One region of the Pseudoalteromonas sp. M58 genome, then DNA from elsewhere that is predicted to be linked to it. Evidence: predicted binding sites of a transcription regulator. Region 1 holds the regulator's gene; the other holds the start of a gene.

Region 1 (7,408 bases):
TCAACTTCCCATTCAAGCCCCTCAGCTCCATCCCAAACTTTTGCAGGCACTTTGTCGCCCCCTTTTGCACATTTATACACAACCACCACAAATAATAATTGCGATAAACCAAAGGCAAACCCACCTATACTAATAATGGCGTTAAAATCAGCAAACTGTAGCGCATAATCTGGAATACGGCGTGGCATACCGGCTAACCCCACAAAATGCATTGGGAAAAACAGCACATTTACACTTATTAACGACAACCAAAAATGCCATTTTGCTAAGGTAATATTGAACATGTTTCCGGTCCATTTTGGCAGCCAATAATAAGCCCCCGCCATAATAGAAAACACCGCGCCCGTTACGAGTACATAATGAAAGTGTGCAACCACAAAATAGGTATCATGATATTGGAAATCGGCAGGTGTAATCGCTAGCATCAACCCCGAAAAACCACCTAAAGTAAACAACACAATAAATGCGATACTAAACAGCATTGGCACTTCAAAGCTAATAGACCCGCGCCACATAGTCGCTACCCAGTTAAATACTTTTACGCCGGTAGGTACCGATATCAGCATAGTCGCGTACATAAAAAACAACTCACCCGCCACGGGCATACCAGTGGTAAACATATGATGCGCCCACACAATAAAGCTCAACAAGGCAATGGAGGAGGTGGCATACACCATAGAGGCATAACCAAATAGTTTTTTACGTGAAAAGGTGGGAACAATCGTAGAAATAATGCCAAAGGCAGGCAAAATCATAATATAAACTTCAGGGTGACCAAAAAACCAAAAAATATGTTGGAACATCACCGGATCGCCACCACCAGCGGCATCAAAGAAACTGGTCGCGAAGTATTTATCGGTGAGCACCATAGTAACTGCACCAGCAAGTACCGGCATAACTGCAATAAGTAAAAACGCCGTGATCAACCATGTCCACACAAATAACGGCAGCTTCATCCACGTCATACCCGGAGCACGCATATTTACTATGGTGACCACCACATTAATGGCCCCCATAATCGAACTAATACCCATAATATGCACAGCAAATACAAACATTGCTGTGTTGTCGTTACTATAAGTGGTGGAAAGCGGCGCGTAAAAGGTCCAACCAAATGCAGGGCCACCACCAGGCATAAATAATGAAGCTAATAGGATTAAAAACGCAAACGGTAAAATCCAAAAGCTCCAGTTATTCATTCTCGGTAAGGCCATATCTGGCGCACCAATCATTAGCGGGATCATCCAGTTTGCCAAGCCGGTAAAGGCTGGCATAACCGCACCAAACACCATTATTAAACCATGCACTGTGGTCATTTGATTAAAAAAGTGAGGATCAACCAGTTGTAGGCCCGGCTGAAATAACTCAGCTCGAATAACCATCGCCATTGCCCCACCAATTAAAAACATGGTGAGTGAAAAAATTAAATATAAGCTACCTATATCTTTATGGTTGGTTGTAAATAACCAGCGCTTAAAGCCTGTGGCAGGTTGATGGGCATGATGAGCCTCATTGGTATTAGGTTGTTCTGCAATGCTACTCATTATTTAGCCTCCCCATCAGCATCCAGTGCCGCTTGTATCTCGCTCGGTTGAATTACATCACCAGTGTCATTACCCCACGCGTTGCGTTTATAGGTAATAACAGCTGCTATTTGCTTGATTGATAATTGCTTTGCGAAAGACTGCATAGCCGTACCTGGTTTACCGTGGAGCAAAATATCTATATGCCCTTTGATATCACCTATGACTATTGGGCTGCCTTTAAGAGCCGGAAAAACACCCGGCAAGCCTAATCCTGTTGGCTGATGGCACGCCGCGCAGCTCGCCATATAAACCTGCTCACCAAGCGCCATCAGCTCTTCTTTTGGTACAACTTGGTCTAATAACGCAGCGTCTGCTGCAGCTGCTTTTTGCTTGGCTTGTTTAGCCTCTGCTAACCACGTTTTGAAGTCTTCTTCTGTTTTAGCTTCTACCACAACAGGCATAAAACCATGATCTTTACCGCAAAGCTCTGCACACTGCCCACGGTAAGTACCAACCTCATTAATATTGGTCCATGTTTCATTAATAAACCCAGGGTTTGCATCTTTTTTAACGGCAAAGTCAGGCACCCACCATGAGTGAATAACATCATCTGAAGTCATTAAAAAACGTACTTTTTGATTAATTGGTAGTACCAGCGGTTTATCGACCTCGAGTAAATAATTCGGGTTTTTATCAGCAAGGTTGGTTATTTCATTTTGAGGTGTAGCTAGCATGGAATAAAACTCAACGTCCTCCCCCATATACTCGTAATGCCACTTCCACTGTGAGCCTGTAATTTTAATGGTGAGATCAGCTTTGCTGGCATCCTCCATGGCAATTAAGGTTTTAGTCGCAGGAATGGCCATAACAATTAATATGACAAAAGGGATCGCAGTCCACAGTATTTCTACTTTGGTGCTTTCATGGAATTGGGCAGGGACAGCCCCTTTAGATTTGCGATGATGAATGAGTGCCCAAAACATAATGGCAAACACGATCACCCCAATCACACAACATATTAAAAAAATAGTCATGTGCAGTTGGTATACATTATTACTTATATCGGTTACGCCTTTACGCATATTATATTGGCTATTAGCAAGCACATTCTGCGAAAAAACAAACAATATAAGCCACAAGGAAGAACTCAGCTTACCCATGTGACGGCTCCTTTGATGCTATTGCTGACGCAAAGCGAAGAGGCATACGGCTTAAACGCCTATTCGTTATTTTTATTTTTTATAAGGGTGCTGGATTTAGTAAATGTGTGTTCTCAAAACGACTAAGCTGTGAGTTATTTTTATTCCAGCTCTTTAATAACTAGTTAAAAAATAAACAATAAGCAAGGTGAGTATGAAAAATAAACAAGGTGTATTTTTTAAAATGCGCAGCTAAAAAAATAGCAACTAGTCAGGCAATTAATCTAAGAGTCAGGTTTAGTAAGGGGTGTATTGAAATTACAGGATAGAAATATAAAAAATTGTTAACTTAAAAAAGCAGAGTAAATTTGTTTATTTATAAAGTATTTAGTGATTTTATTTATGATAGGAGAAGCACTTGACAACATATAGTCATACATTTGATAAGTTAGACATTGTGCTGCTAACAAACCCAGCGCCTAATCACTATTAAGCGCTAAATTATGCTTTAATACTACATCCAGTCAGCGTTACGAATAACACCTACCGCTAAGCCTTCAATATTGAACGACTCATTTTCTAAATCGACCTCAATAGCTGAAAACTCATCATTTTCAGCATGTAAGAGTACTTTTCTGCCCGCTTTTTCTAAACGCTTCACGGTTACATCGTCGTCAACACGGGCAACAATAACTTGTCCATTTTCGGCAACTTGGGTTTTATGCACAGCAAGTAAATCACCATCCATAATACCAATGTCTTTCATACTCATACCGTTAACACGCAATAAAAAATCGGCCGCAGGTTTAAACATTAAAGGGTCAATTTTACAGTGGCTTTCTACATGCTGTTGCGCCAATATAGGCTCACCGGCAGCCACCCTGCCAATTAAAGGTAAGCCTAACTGCTCTGGCTCCTCTTCTTCAACAAGCTGAATGCCCCGACTCGCGCCTGGCTTCATTTTAATCACACCTTTTTTGGCCAGTGCTTTTAAGTGTTCTTCTGCAGCATTCGCACTTTTAAAACCCAGTGTTTGTGCAATTTCGGCACGTGTAGGAGGCATACCAGTGTCTTTAATAAACACTTTAATGAGTTCGAGTATTTGCGCTTGGCGTTTCGTTAATGGTCGCATACAACTGGTTTTCCATACAGTACAATTAACTGTGAGTATATACAGTTATTTAAAAATCGCAAATATAAATTAATGCCTTATATGCCGTTATCATCAAACAATAACCTACTTTAAAAGCAGGGTGATAAATGTAATTATTAGCAACGCATTATCATATTAATAAATTTTAATTCTCAATTACTTATCCAAGGAGCTAGCATGAGTATTTGGCATCAACCGATTACATTAGAGTTTTGTAAGCAATTAGATCAAGGTATTACAGGCCAAGGGACACTCATGAAAACCATGGGAATAGAGATCAGTGAAATTGGTGATGACTACTTAGTGGCAACTATGCCGGCAATTCCAGAGCATCATAACCCTATGGGTATCGTTCATGGTGGTGCAAATGTGGTGCTTGCTGAAACAGTAGCAAGTTATGCCGCTAATTTTGTAGTTGATTTCAATCGGTTTTATTGTGTTGGCCAAGAGATCAGTGCAAGTCATTTAAAGGCATCACGCAATGGCACATTAACGGCCACAGCGAGAGCTTATCATATCGGCAAACGCAGCTCGGTTTGGGATATTAAAATAACCAATAGCCGCAATGAGCTTTGCTGCGTATCACGGATGACCGCAGCCGTAGTTGAGCGAAAAGGCTAGTAAGTCAATTAACCAAGGTTGAAATTAAATTACTTTTCGAGAGGGTAAATAGTAATTTCTACGCCTGCACCAATTGCAGATATACGTAACAAGGTATCTGCATGTAAGGCTTGGTTAAAGCATTTTGGCGAAGTGCCAGACTCAAACCCCATATCGAAGGTTCTGCGTGAGCAACTCAACCATTGCTTTAATGCATTGCGTGAACACGACTCGATTAACTCACACAAGTGATTAATCGCTTTATCTGGCGTGGTTATTTCACCTGCAACCTCTATGCGAGCAAGTTGACGGTATTCGTCTTTATCATAATGTAAAATAGTTGCGACCTTTTTTAAATCAGCAACTAATACGCTAATATCTTGCTTTGACTCAAGCTCTAGATCTACATTTAAAAATTGAATTTCCGACATTATCTCGTTTTTACCCTCTATTAATTTCATTGCAAACTTTAACGCAGTTTTACCGTTATACCAAATCAACAACGCAGGAATCACCTCATTAACGCATTTTTAGCGTTAGCCTCTGAATATTGCCCACTATTTACTCCTCAAAAACGCCCTCTACAAAATACGCAAATTAAAATTAAAGCATGCCGGTGGCAGTTTACTTTTTTATTCTAGGCCTTAAACTAGCCGCTCCTGTAGTTCACGTATGTGATGGATATGATTCGGTTTATTTTAGCTTTGTTGGCTTGCTGTGCTTGTTTTTCAGCAATGGGCGAACAATTTACGCGGTTTTCGAGTGCCAAAAAGCACTTAATTAATACCCTTCCCGAAAACGCTAAAAGTATTTATTGTGGTTGCGATATAAAAAAACAAGGCAAAAAGTTAGTACCCGATCCTACCCATTGTGGCTACGTGCCTCGCAACACACTAACCCGCTCAGGCAAAGTAAATCAACGTGCATTGCGAATTGAATGGGAACATATTGTCCCTGCATGGGAATTTGGTCACCAGTTACAATGTTGGCAAGATGGTGGGCGTAAAAACTGCCGCAAAGTTAGCGCTAAGTTTCGCATGATGGAAGCCGATATAAACAATTTAGCCCCTGCAATTGGTGAAATTAACGCCGATCGCTCAAACTATCGCTTTGGTATGTTAGCCCAAAACGCGACGCAATATGGTCGCTGTGAGGTTAAAGTTAATTTTAAACAACGTGTTGTTGAACCGCCTGTTCATGCACGTAAACGCATTGCCGATGCGTACGCTTACATGCAAAAAACGTATGGTTTAAAAATTTCAGCTAAACAACAAAAGCTATTTAATGCTTGGCAACAACAAGCTTATGCTGCTAACACAAATAGTAAAAAGCTGTAAGTTTAAATTAAAAGCGTGTAACACACGCTTTTAATTAACCTATAACGCTTGGTGTGGTCCAAATATTTCGTAGTGAATGTTTGAGCTTTGCACACCTAAATCAAGTAGCTGGCCTTTTACGTTAGCCATAAATGATGCTGGTCCACACAAATAAAATGCCCCTTCGCTAATAGGTAATGATGCCTCAAGCACCGTTAAATCCATTAGCCCAGTGAAATCACACTCCTCGCCACCTTGATTAAACCAAGTAAATGTTTTTAGCTGTGGATGCATTGCCGTTTGCTGCGCTAAATACCCTTTAAATGAAAATTCGCGGCTATTTTCACACGCGTGCAAATAACTAATCGCTTGATTTTTATCACCACTAAGTAGCGTTTGCAGCATTGCCATCATCGGGGTTTGGCCAACACCTGCTGAAATAAGTACCACTGGAGTTGTCTCATTTTTTAAAATAAAATCTCCCGCTGGCGGGTATAACTCTACTCGTGCGCCTTGCTCTAGTGAGTGTAAATAATTAGACACCACGCCAGGCTTTGGTAGGCACTCTTTTTTAACGCTAATACGATAGTTTTTAGCATTGCTCTTTTGCGAAATAGAATACTGGCGGATCTCTTCATATTCTGCGCCCTCAGGCTTAACTTTAATGCCAATGTACTGTCCTGGCTTGTAGGTAATAACTGCTTTACCATCCACAGGTGTCAGCGTAAAACTAGTTACGAATTCAGATTCAACATGTTTATCAGTAATTTCAAACTGGCGCGTGCCTGCCCAGCCACCATGGTTGTTTTTACTGTGCGCATACAATGCCGCTTCTTCGGTAATACAAATATCAGCAAGTACACCGTAGGCTTCGCGCCACGCATATTCAACATCGGCAGTAAACTGCTCAGGAATAAGCTCTTTTAACGTACCAATTAAATGTGCGCCCACAATAGGATAATGCTCAGGTAAAATATTTAAGCTGGTATGCTTATGATTAATTCGCGCTAGCGCCTCTTTTAACACGGCTAAATTATCAATATTTTGCGCGTACGCAGCCAACGCATTAAATAATGCAAATTGCTGACGACCCGTTTCTTGATTAGTCATATTAAAAATATGTTTAAGTTCGGGGTTATGACTAAACATGCGCTTGTAAAAATGATCGGTTACGACCGTACCTGCCTCTGCAAGCAATGGCACCGTGCTTTTAACTATTTGTATGGTTTTATCGGATAACATGTTTATTTCCTATGTACTAACTAACTGCTTGCATTTAGCATTACACAGAGCGTGCCAACTAATTAAACCTATAATATTCAAAAGGTTAAATTAACTCACTTTACAAGATGAGTCTTTATGACCTACTATAAAACCTGTAAAAATACACTAACAGGTCATTTTGACATGAACCAACAATTCAACCTGACGCAAGTTGCATTAGAACTTGCGCAAAGTACGTTACATGCTCACAGTTTTGAGCAACTTTTAGCCACGGTTGAACGTGTTATTCCCAGCGATGCCAGTGCATTATTAATTCGCCAAGGTGAGCAATTAAAACCCTTAGCCATTAAAGGTCTTATGCCCGATAGCCTAGGACGACGTTTTGATATTGCGGAGCATCCTCGCCTTAAAGCCATCTGCAGTAGTCGTTTGGCTCTGCAATTTGCACAT
Region 2 (7,408 bases), 330 kb from region 1:
ACCAGTCCACTGTAGCCATCATAAACAGCATGGGCGCACTCTTGCCCTAAAATTTGATGGGTATGCTCTGGCCAATGTGCATTAACTAAATTTGTGTTTTTAGAAAGAACAAAAGAGGGTTGCTGTAATTGAGCAAGCAGCTGAGTGCATTGCTCATAACACCAATTTTTATCGCCTGTAAGCAACAGTAACTGACGATGTTTAGCATTCGTTAGCTGCTGTTGCAGATGCTCTATAACGCGGTTAAACGGCTTGTAGTCTTGCATAAGCTGTTACTAACCACTTACTACCTAAGTCGTCAAAGTTAACTTGTACTCGCGATTGTGCGCCACTGCCTTCGTAATTAAGCACCGTACCAATGCCAAATTTTGCATGTAGCACCCGTTGACCTAAATTAAACCCGCTTTCTTCAAAGGCGGCATGGCTAACCGATGCACTAAAGCGACCAGCTGCTGGCGGGCGAGAAACCTGGGTTTTAATGCGAATTTCTTCTACGCAGTCTTCGGGTATTTCACGTAAAAAACGCGATGGGCTGTGGTATTTTTCTTGACCATATAAACGGCGGCTTTCTGCGTGGCTTATATACAGTTTATCCATAGCACGGGTCATACCTACATAACAAAGGCGGCGTTCTTCTTCTAAACGGCCCGTTTCTTCATTACTTTGTTGTGATGGGAACATGCCCTCTTCAACACCGACCATAAATACCAGCGGAAACTCTAAGCCTTTAGCTGAGTGAAGCGTCATCATTTGTACCGCATCTTCATGTTCATCAGCTTGCCCTTCACCTGATTCAAGCGAGGTGTAGGCTAAAAAGCCTTGTAGTGGTGAACTGAATTCTTCCTCTTCAGGGAGTTCATATTGATCGCAGGCGCTAATTAATTCTTCTAAGTTTTCAACCCGAGCACGGCCTTTTTCACCTTTTTCAGCCTGATACATTGCCATTAACCCTGAGGTTTGAATGGCATATTTAGCCTGCTCGTGCAGCGTTAAGTCACTAATCTTATCTTCAATATGTTCAATTAACTCAACAAACTTGGCAACAGCTCCAGAAGCGCGACCCGATAAATGCTGTTGCTCTACAATGGCTTTAGCAGCATACCAAAGCGGCAAAGATTCAGCGCGAGCGCAGTCACGTATATGGCTTAATGTTTTATCGCCAATGCCGCGGGCGGGCGTATTAATAACTCGCTCAAATGCCGCATCATCTTGGCGGTTACCCACTAAGCGTAAGTATGAAAGAGCATCTTTAATTTCTTGCCGTTCGAAGAATCGCATACCGCCATAAATTCGGTATTTTAAACCTTCTTGTAGCATTGCTTCTTCAAGTACCCGCGATTGCGCATTACTACGATATAAAATAGCCGCATCTTGAAGTGCATTACCCGCATTAAGCCAGCTACGTAATTTGCTACTCACAAAGCGCGCTTCATCTAGCTCATTAAAAGCAGCATAAATAGAAATAGGTTCACCGTCGTTACCATCGGTCCATAAACTTTTACCCATTCGCTCGGAGTTATTTTGAATTAACGCGTTTGAGGCTTTAAGAATAGTGGCAGTCGAGCGATAGTTTTGCTCAAGGCGAATCGTCTCTGCATCAAAATCGGTTAAAAAGCGTTTAATGTTTTCTATTTTTGCGCCGCGCCAACCATAAATACTTTGGTCATCATCGCCTACAATCATGATGCTGCTGGTATCGCCCGCAAGTAGTTTTAACCACGCATACTGAATAGTATTGGTATCTTGAAACTCGTCTACAAGCATGTGCGCAAAGCGCTGCTGATAATGACGCAGCAAGGTTGGGTTATTTTTAAGAACCTCATAGCTACGTAGTAATATTTCTGCAAAATCAACTAGGCCCGCTCTATCACAAGCTTCTTGATAGGCCGCGTAAACACGCAGCATCATTTGCTCGTTAATATCGTATGCCTGAATATCTTTAGGGCGCAGAGCTTCATCTTTTTTAGCGCTTATGTACCAACCAAACTGCTTTGCCGGCCATTTTTTATCATCAATATTCATCGATTTTAATAAGCGCTTGATCATACGAAGCTGATCGTCAGAGTCTAAAATTTGAAAGGCTTCTGGTAAGTTTGCTTCACGGTGATGTGCACGCAAAATTCGGTGCGATAAACCATGGAAAGTACCAATCCACATGCCGCCTACAGGGGCTTTTAATGTTTCTTCAACCCGTGAGCGCATTTCTTTAGCGGCTTTATTAGTAAAGGTTACCGCAAAAATACTATAGGCAGAGGCTTGCTCTACTTGCATTAACCAGGCAATACGATGAACCAATACTCGAGTTTTACCTGAACCTGCTCCTGCTAATACCAGCATGTTTTGTAATGGCGCTGCAACGGCATCGCGTTGTTTATCATTTAAGCCATCGAGTAATTCTGAAACGTCCATCGTTACGCCTTTTTAATCAATAATGAGAGCAGTATAACAGGTGTTTTTGTTAGGCTAAATAAAATACTGTTTTTATAAACAGCTATTTATAAAATACGTATTTAAGTTGTTGAATAGTTAACAGTATAAACTGAGCAAGTAACTAAAATAGCTATTCAAAATTGCTAATTTGACTTATTTTTGGCAAAAAATACTAAACTGATAAATTCGTAATAATTTAACTGTATGATTTGTAAGCCTTAATAAATTGGCATAAAGTGTGTAAGTATAAATAATAAGTACAAATACAAAATTAATTAAACTACAGAGGTTAGTATGTCTCAACAAGGTTCTGGCGGAAATGTAATCGCCGCTCTATGTAATATTTTTTTCCCAGGTTTAGGGCAGTTGGTTCAGGGTCGTATTTTAGCGGCGCTGGTGTTTGCCATTTTGGTTTTTGGCGGCTACGCGTTATGGTTTTTAGTTGTTCCAGCCATTGTTGGAGCCGTATTCCATTTATGGGCAATTATTGATGCTGCCCGCTATCGCTCAGGCGGTTAGCTATAGTTAGCTATAGTGAGCATACTTTAATAGCGCCTTATGGCGCTATTTTTGTATCTGGCTTTCATTATTCATAGCTGATTAGGTTATAATCTGTTGTATTAGCAGTACTGGAATAAAGTTATGGAATACCAATTCATTCGCGATCCTATTAGTGGGTTAAGAATTAAAATTAGCAGCGAGCACGCGATTATAGGCCGCTGGTTAAATGAAGAAATAGGCAAAGATAAAGTGGCGATGGTGCAGGCACTTATTAGCTCGGTGAGTTCAAGCTTTGAGCCGGTAACACTTAAAGGCCAAGAAATTGACCTAATTCTTTCTAAAGATGAAGCGTTATTTGAAGCACATGCGCTGCATCAAGATAACGAAGATATATTAGCCTACCAAGATGACGAACTCATGCTGGAAGAGAATGATTTAAGCAGTGGTTGTGGTTTTGAAGACTTTGTTGATCTGATCAACTCGTGGCATGAGTTTTCGGCTGGTCGTTAAGTTATATTATCTGTATTATTACCCTAATTATAAATCCAACAGTGGAACCAATATGTCTGCGAATTTAAACAAACTAGTTGTTATGCTAGAAATGCAAAATGCCATGAATACCAAAGTACATGAGCAATGGTTTAGTCAAGGCTTTGAATGGTATAGAGCTATTTGGGTTGAATGTGCAGAAATGCTGGATCATTACGGTTGGAAATGGTGGAAAAAACAAACGCCAGATACTGAACAAGTAATTTTAGAGCTGGTTGATATTTTTCATTTTGGTTTATCGCTACGTATCGACGGTGAGACCAGCTACGAGCAAATAGCAACACAGCTACAAACTCAAATGAGCGCCCCACAGCAAGGTGATGATTTTAAACAAACGCTTGAATTATTAGCAGCCAGTGCGGTTGCCAATAAAACCTTTAACGCGGCTGCTTTTGCCGGTTGTATGGCACAAATCGGTATGGATATTGATGATTTATATCGTGGCTATGTGGGTAAAAATACGCTGAACTTCTTCCGTCAGGATCATGGTTACAAAGAGGGTAGCTACATTAAAGTGTGGCATGGCAAAGAAGATAACGAACACTTAGTTGAAGTAGTTAAAAGCCTTGATACTGAGCATGTAGATTTTGCAAAACAGGTATATCAAGGCTTAGTAGCGCGTTACCCTCAGGGCGAATAAGCCAGGGTCTGTTGACCTTTGCGGATTACAATTTGTTCAAATTAGGGGCGGTTTAATCGCGACGCGAGGTTTGTAACCTAGTGGGCTAAGTAAAAACCGAGCAACAAAGAGTAAATCGCCCCTAGGCAGAACCCTTCGGGCAGCGCCTGTTTGGCATTGATGCTGCGTTATCGCCTATTTATGGGGAATAACCACACCACATAGGCTCTGCCTTGCCTAAATACCAAACAGACTGCTGCAAATTTAACCTTGAAAGATCAACAGACCCTAAATAAGCTTACGGTAATCGGTGACACTTAAGTAATCGGTTATATCGTTATGTGGTTGCTGGCTATTCGGGTTAGCAACCGCAAGTAAATGCTCAATGCCGTATTCTCGTGCGGCATTTAATACCGGTAAGCTGTCATCTACAAATAATGTGCGGCGTTTATCAAACCCTAAATCCCCTTGAACCTTGTGCCATAAACTTTGTTGCTCTTTACTTACCCCATATTCATGCGTTGACACCACCCCGTCTAAGTAGTTATCAATGGCGGTATGTTCAAATTTAAGCATTACGCATTCTGGATGAGCATTGGTAAGTAAAATGAGTTCTTTACCTGCACGTCGAAGTTCAGTTAAAAAATGCGGAACGTCTTCACGAATTTTGATTAAGTGAGCAGACTGGCGCTTTAGTTCGAGAATAGGTAAGTTTAGCTGTGCTTCCCAATAGTCAGAGCAGTACCACTGAATTTTGCCACTCACAGCCTGATAGCGTTTTAAGATATCTGCGCGGGCTGCCTCAAAACTGATATTTTGAGCCAGAGCATGTTGTTGTGGAACAACATTGAGCCAAAAGTCAGTGTCGTAATGTAAATCAAGTAAAGTCCCGTCCATGTCGAGTAATACAGTATCGATTTTTGACCAATTGAGCATGATATATCCTTGTGGAAATTGAGGCGTTAAATGACTACGTTGCGATGAAATGCTTGCAAGCGAAATATAATGGGCTCTGTTAATTGAACTTTAAAAACATATACCCAATGATGAAATATTAAGGGCGAATTCAATAACGCCAGATAAATATTTAACCTTAACTACGGGTAAGATATTTTATGATTAATTCTGCATTTAAATTGCTTTTAATTCAAACTGAAACTCGCATCTTATACTCATTTGGGTATATGATTAGTATAACTGCAATGATAGCAAATTGATGCCCATGACACAGAAAAAGCACCCAACACCACCACAAATTCTCAGTAATAATGTTGTCGCTAAAAGTCGCTTATTTACTGTGGAGTCTTTAGAACTAAAATTTTCAAATGACGAAGAGCGTCAGTATGAACGAATTCGCGGCGGTGGCCGTGGAGCCGTTATGATTGTACCCATCACAGCTGAAAACGAACTACTACTCGTTCGAGAGTATTGCGCCGGCACCAATGATTATCAGTTAGGTTTCCCTAAAGGATTAATTGACCCCGGTGAAACACCTGAGCAAGCGGCAAACCGAGAGCTCAAAGAAGAAATTGGCTTTGGTGCTGAATACTTTGAAGCACTTAAAACGGTCACTATGGCGCCTAGTTATTTCAATGCCACTATGCATATTCTCTTTGCTAAAGATTTATACCCTGAAACCCTATTAGGTGATGAGCCAGAGCCATTAGTGCTTGTTAAATGGCCACTTGCGCAGTGGCAGTCGCTATTAGAACAACCTGACTTTACTGAAGCACGTAGTGTTGCCGCTCTGCTATTATTAGATAAGTACTTAGCCTCAGGAGCGACTAATGGATAAATTACTTGAACCATGCATAACACTTGCCCAAAGTGCAGGTGATGCAATTATGGCTATTTATAAAAAAGATGATATTGGTCAACAAGAAAAATCAGACAATACGCCAGTTACTAAAGCAGATTTAGCCGCAAACGATGTACTTGTTGCTGGCTTAAAAGCGCTAGCTCCCGATATTCCTATTATGTCCGAAGAGACGCCGATCCCAGCATTGGAAGACAGGCAGCACTGGCAACGCTATTGGCTGCTTGATCCGATGGATGGCACCGGTGAATTTATATTAGAAAGCGGCGACTTTGCCGTTAATATTGCGCTGATAGAAAATAATCATCCTGTATTGGGAGTGATTCATTGGCCAGCAAAAGGCGTGACCTATTTTGCTACCGCTAATAATGGGGCGTTTAAGCGTAAAGGCGAGCATGATAAACAAATATTTGTAGCGCCTCCCGAAAGTTTAACTTTGGCTGTAAGTCGCCGCCAAAAAATAGAAGCCGTGAGTCAGTATTTAAATGCGCAATTTGCAACGGTGGCTTTAGGCTCATGTTCGCTTAAAGCTTGTATTGTTGCTGAAGGTAAAGCTGACTGCTTTTTAAGAATTGGTCCCACTGGTGAATGGGACACTGGCGCATCACAAGTAATAGTTGAAGAGGCGGGGGGGTGTATTACCGATGCTGAGTTTAACCCTCTGACCTATAACCAAAGGGAAAGCACAGAAAACCCAGACTTTATTGTTATGGGTCATCCCGATTGGGAGTGGCAAAAAATGATAAACCCACATCAGCGATTAGTGTAATAATAGCCGTTTGATGGGTTTTTGTTCACTTAAACGTTTTTAATTAGTAAAACCTTGCATTATAGGTTTATTCCTATATTATAGCGCTCTCTTCGAAACAGGCTTGTGAATAACACGATACTGTTACAAAGAAATTACAGGCGCGGGATGGAGCAGCCTGGTAGCTCGTCGGGCTCATAACCCGAAGGTCGTCGGTTCAAATCCGGCTCCCGCAACCAATTTCCTTTAGAGGTTTTAGGTTACTGTAAACTCTAACTTAAGAGATTAAATTAAGTAGTCGATAGACTTAAAATATACAGGCGCGGGATGGAGCAGCCTGGTAGCTCGTCGGGCTCATAACCCGAAGGTCGTCGGTTCAAATCCGGCTCCCGCAACCAATTTTTCATTGGAAGCCAAGTTGTAATGTAAGCAACTATAAATAAATCTGCAATTTCAGGCGCGGGATGGAGCAGTCTGGTAGCTCGTCGGGCTCATAACCCGAAGGTCGTTGGTTCAAATCCGGCTCCCGCAACCACTGAAATAACATGTTTTATTAAATCGACACGCCTAAAGCGTGTTTTTTTATGCCTAAAATTCAGTGCGTCTAAAAGCGCGTCGGACTCAGCTCTCCATTAGCCAGCAAAGGTCGTTGGTTCAAATCCGGCTCCCGCAACCACTGAAATAACATGTTTTATTAAATCGACACGCCTAAAGCGTGTTTTTTTATGCCTAAAATTCAGTGCGT

Evidence for each region. Region 1 encodes LexA, which represses DNA repair genes until DNA is damaged. Its sites were predicted from a motif close to TACTGTATNNNNATACAGTA; they were not measured.
Region 2: the regulator LexA is predicted to act here: its motif matches at 2,474-2,493, upstream of uvrD (DNA helicase II).

Annotation. Positions count from the first base shown of each region.
Region 1 covers NZ_CP152390.1:3,157,826-3,165,233, forward strand. The annotation lists gene ctaD (cytochrome c oxidase subunit I) at 1-1,544, opposite strand, end outside; gene coxB (cytochrome c oxidase subunit II) at 1,544-2,686, opposite strand; gene lexA (transcriptional repressor LexA) at 3,180-3,797, opposite strand; gene AAGD16_RS14575 (PaaI family thioesterase) at 3,996-4,439, shown strand; gene AAGD16_RS14580 (hypothetical protein) at 4,469-4,849, opposite strand; gene AAGD16_RS14585 (endonuclease) at 5,102-5,755, shown strand; gene hmpA (NO-inducible flavohemoprotein) at 5,795-6,976, opposite strand; gene norR (nitric oxide reductase transcriptional regulator NorR) at 7,142-7,408, shown strand, end outside.
Region 2 covers NZ_CP152390.1:136,378-143,785, forward strand. The annotation lists gene AAGD16_RS00645 (GNAT family N-acetyltransferase) at 1-266, opposite strand, end outside; gene uvrD (DNA helicase II) at 244-2,409, opposite strand; gene AAGD16_RS00655 (hypothetical protein) at 2,725-2,949, shown strand; gene AAGD16_RS00660 (YacL family protein) at 3,073-3,441, shown strand; gene AAGD16_RS00665 (dUTP diphosphatase) at 3,494-4,120, shown strand; gene yrfG (GMP/IMP nucleotidase) at 4,388-5,035, opposite strand; gene nudE (ADP compounds hydrolase NudE) at 5,322-5,894, shown strand; gene cysQ (3'(2'),5'-bisphosphate nucleotidase CysQ) at 5,887-6,684, shown strand; tRNA gene AAGD16_RS00685 (tRNA-Met) at 6,826-6,902, shown strand; tRNA gene AAGD16_RS00690 (tRNA-Met) at 6,985-7,061, shown strand; tRNA gene AAGD16_RS00695 (tRNA-Met) at 7,122-7,198, shown strand.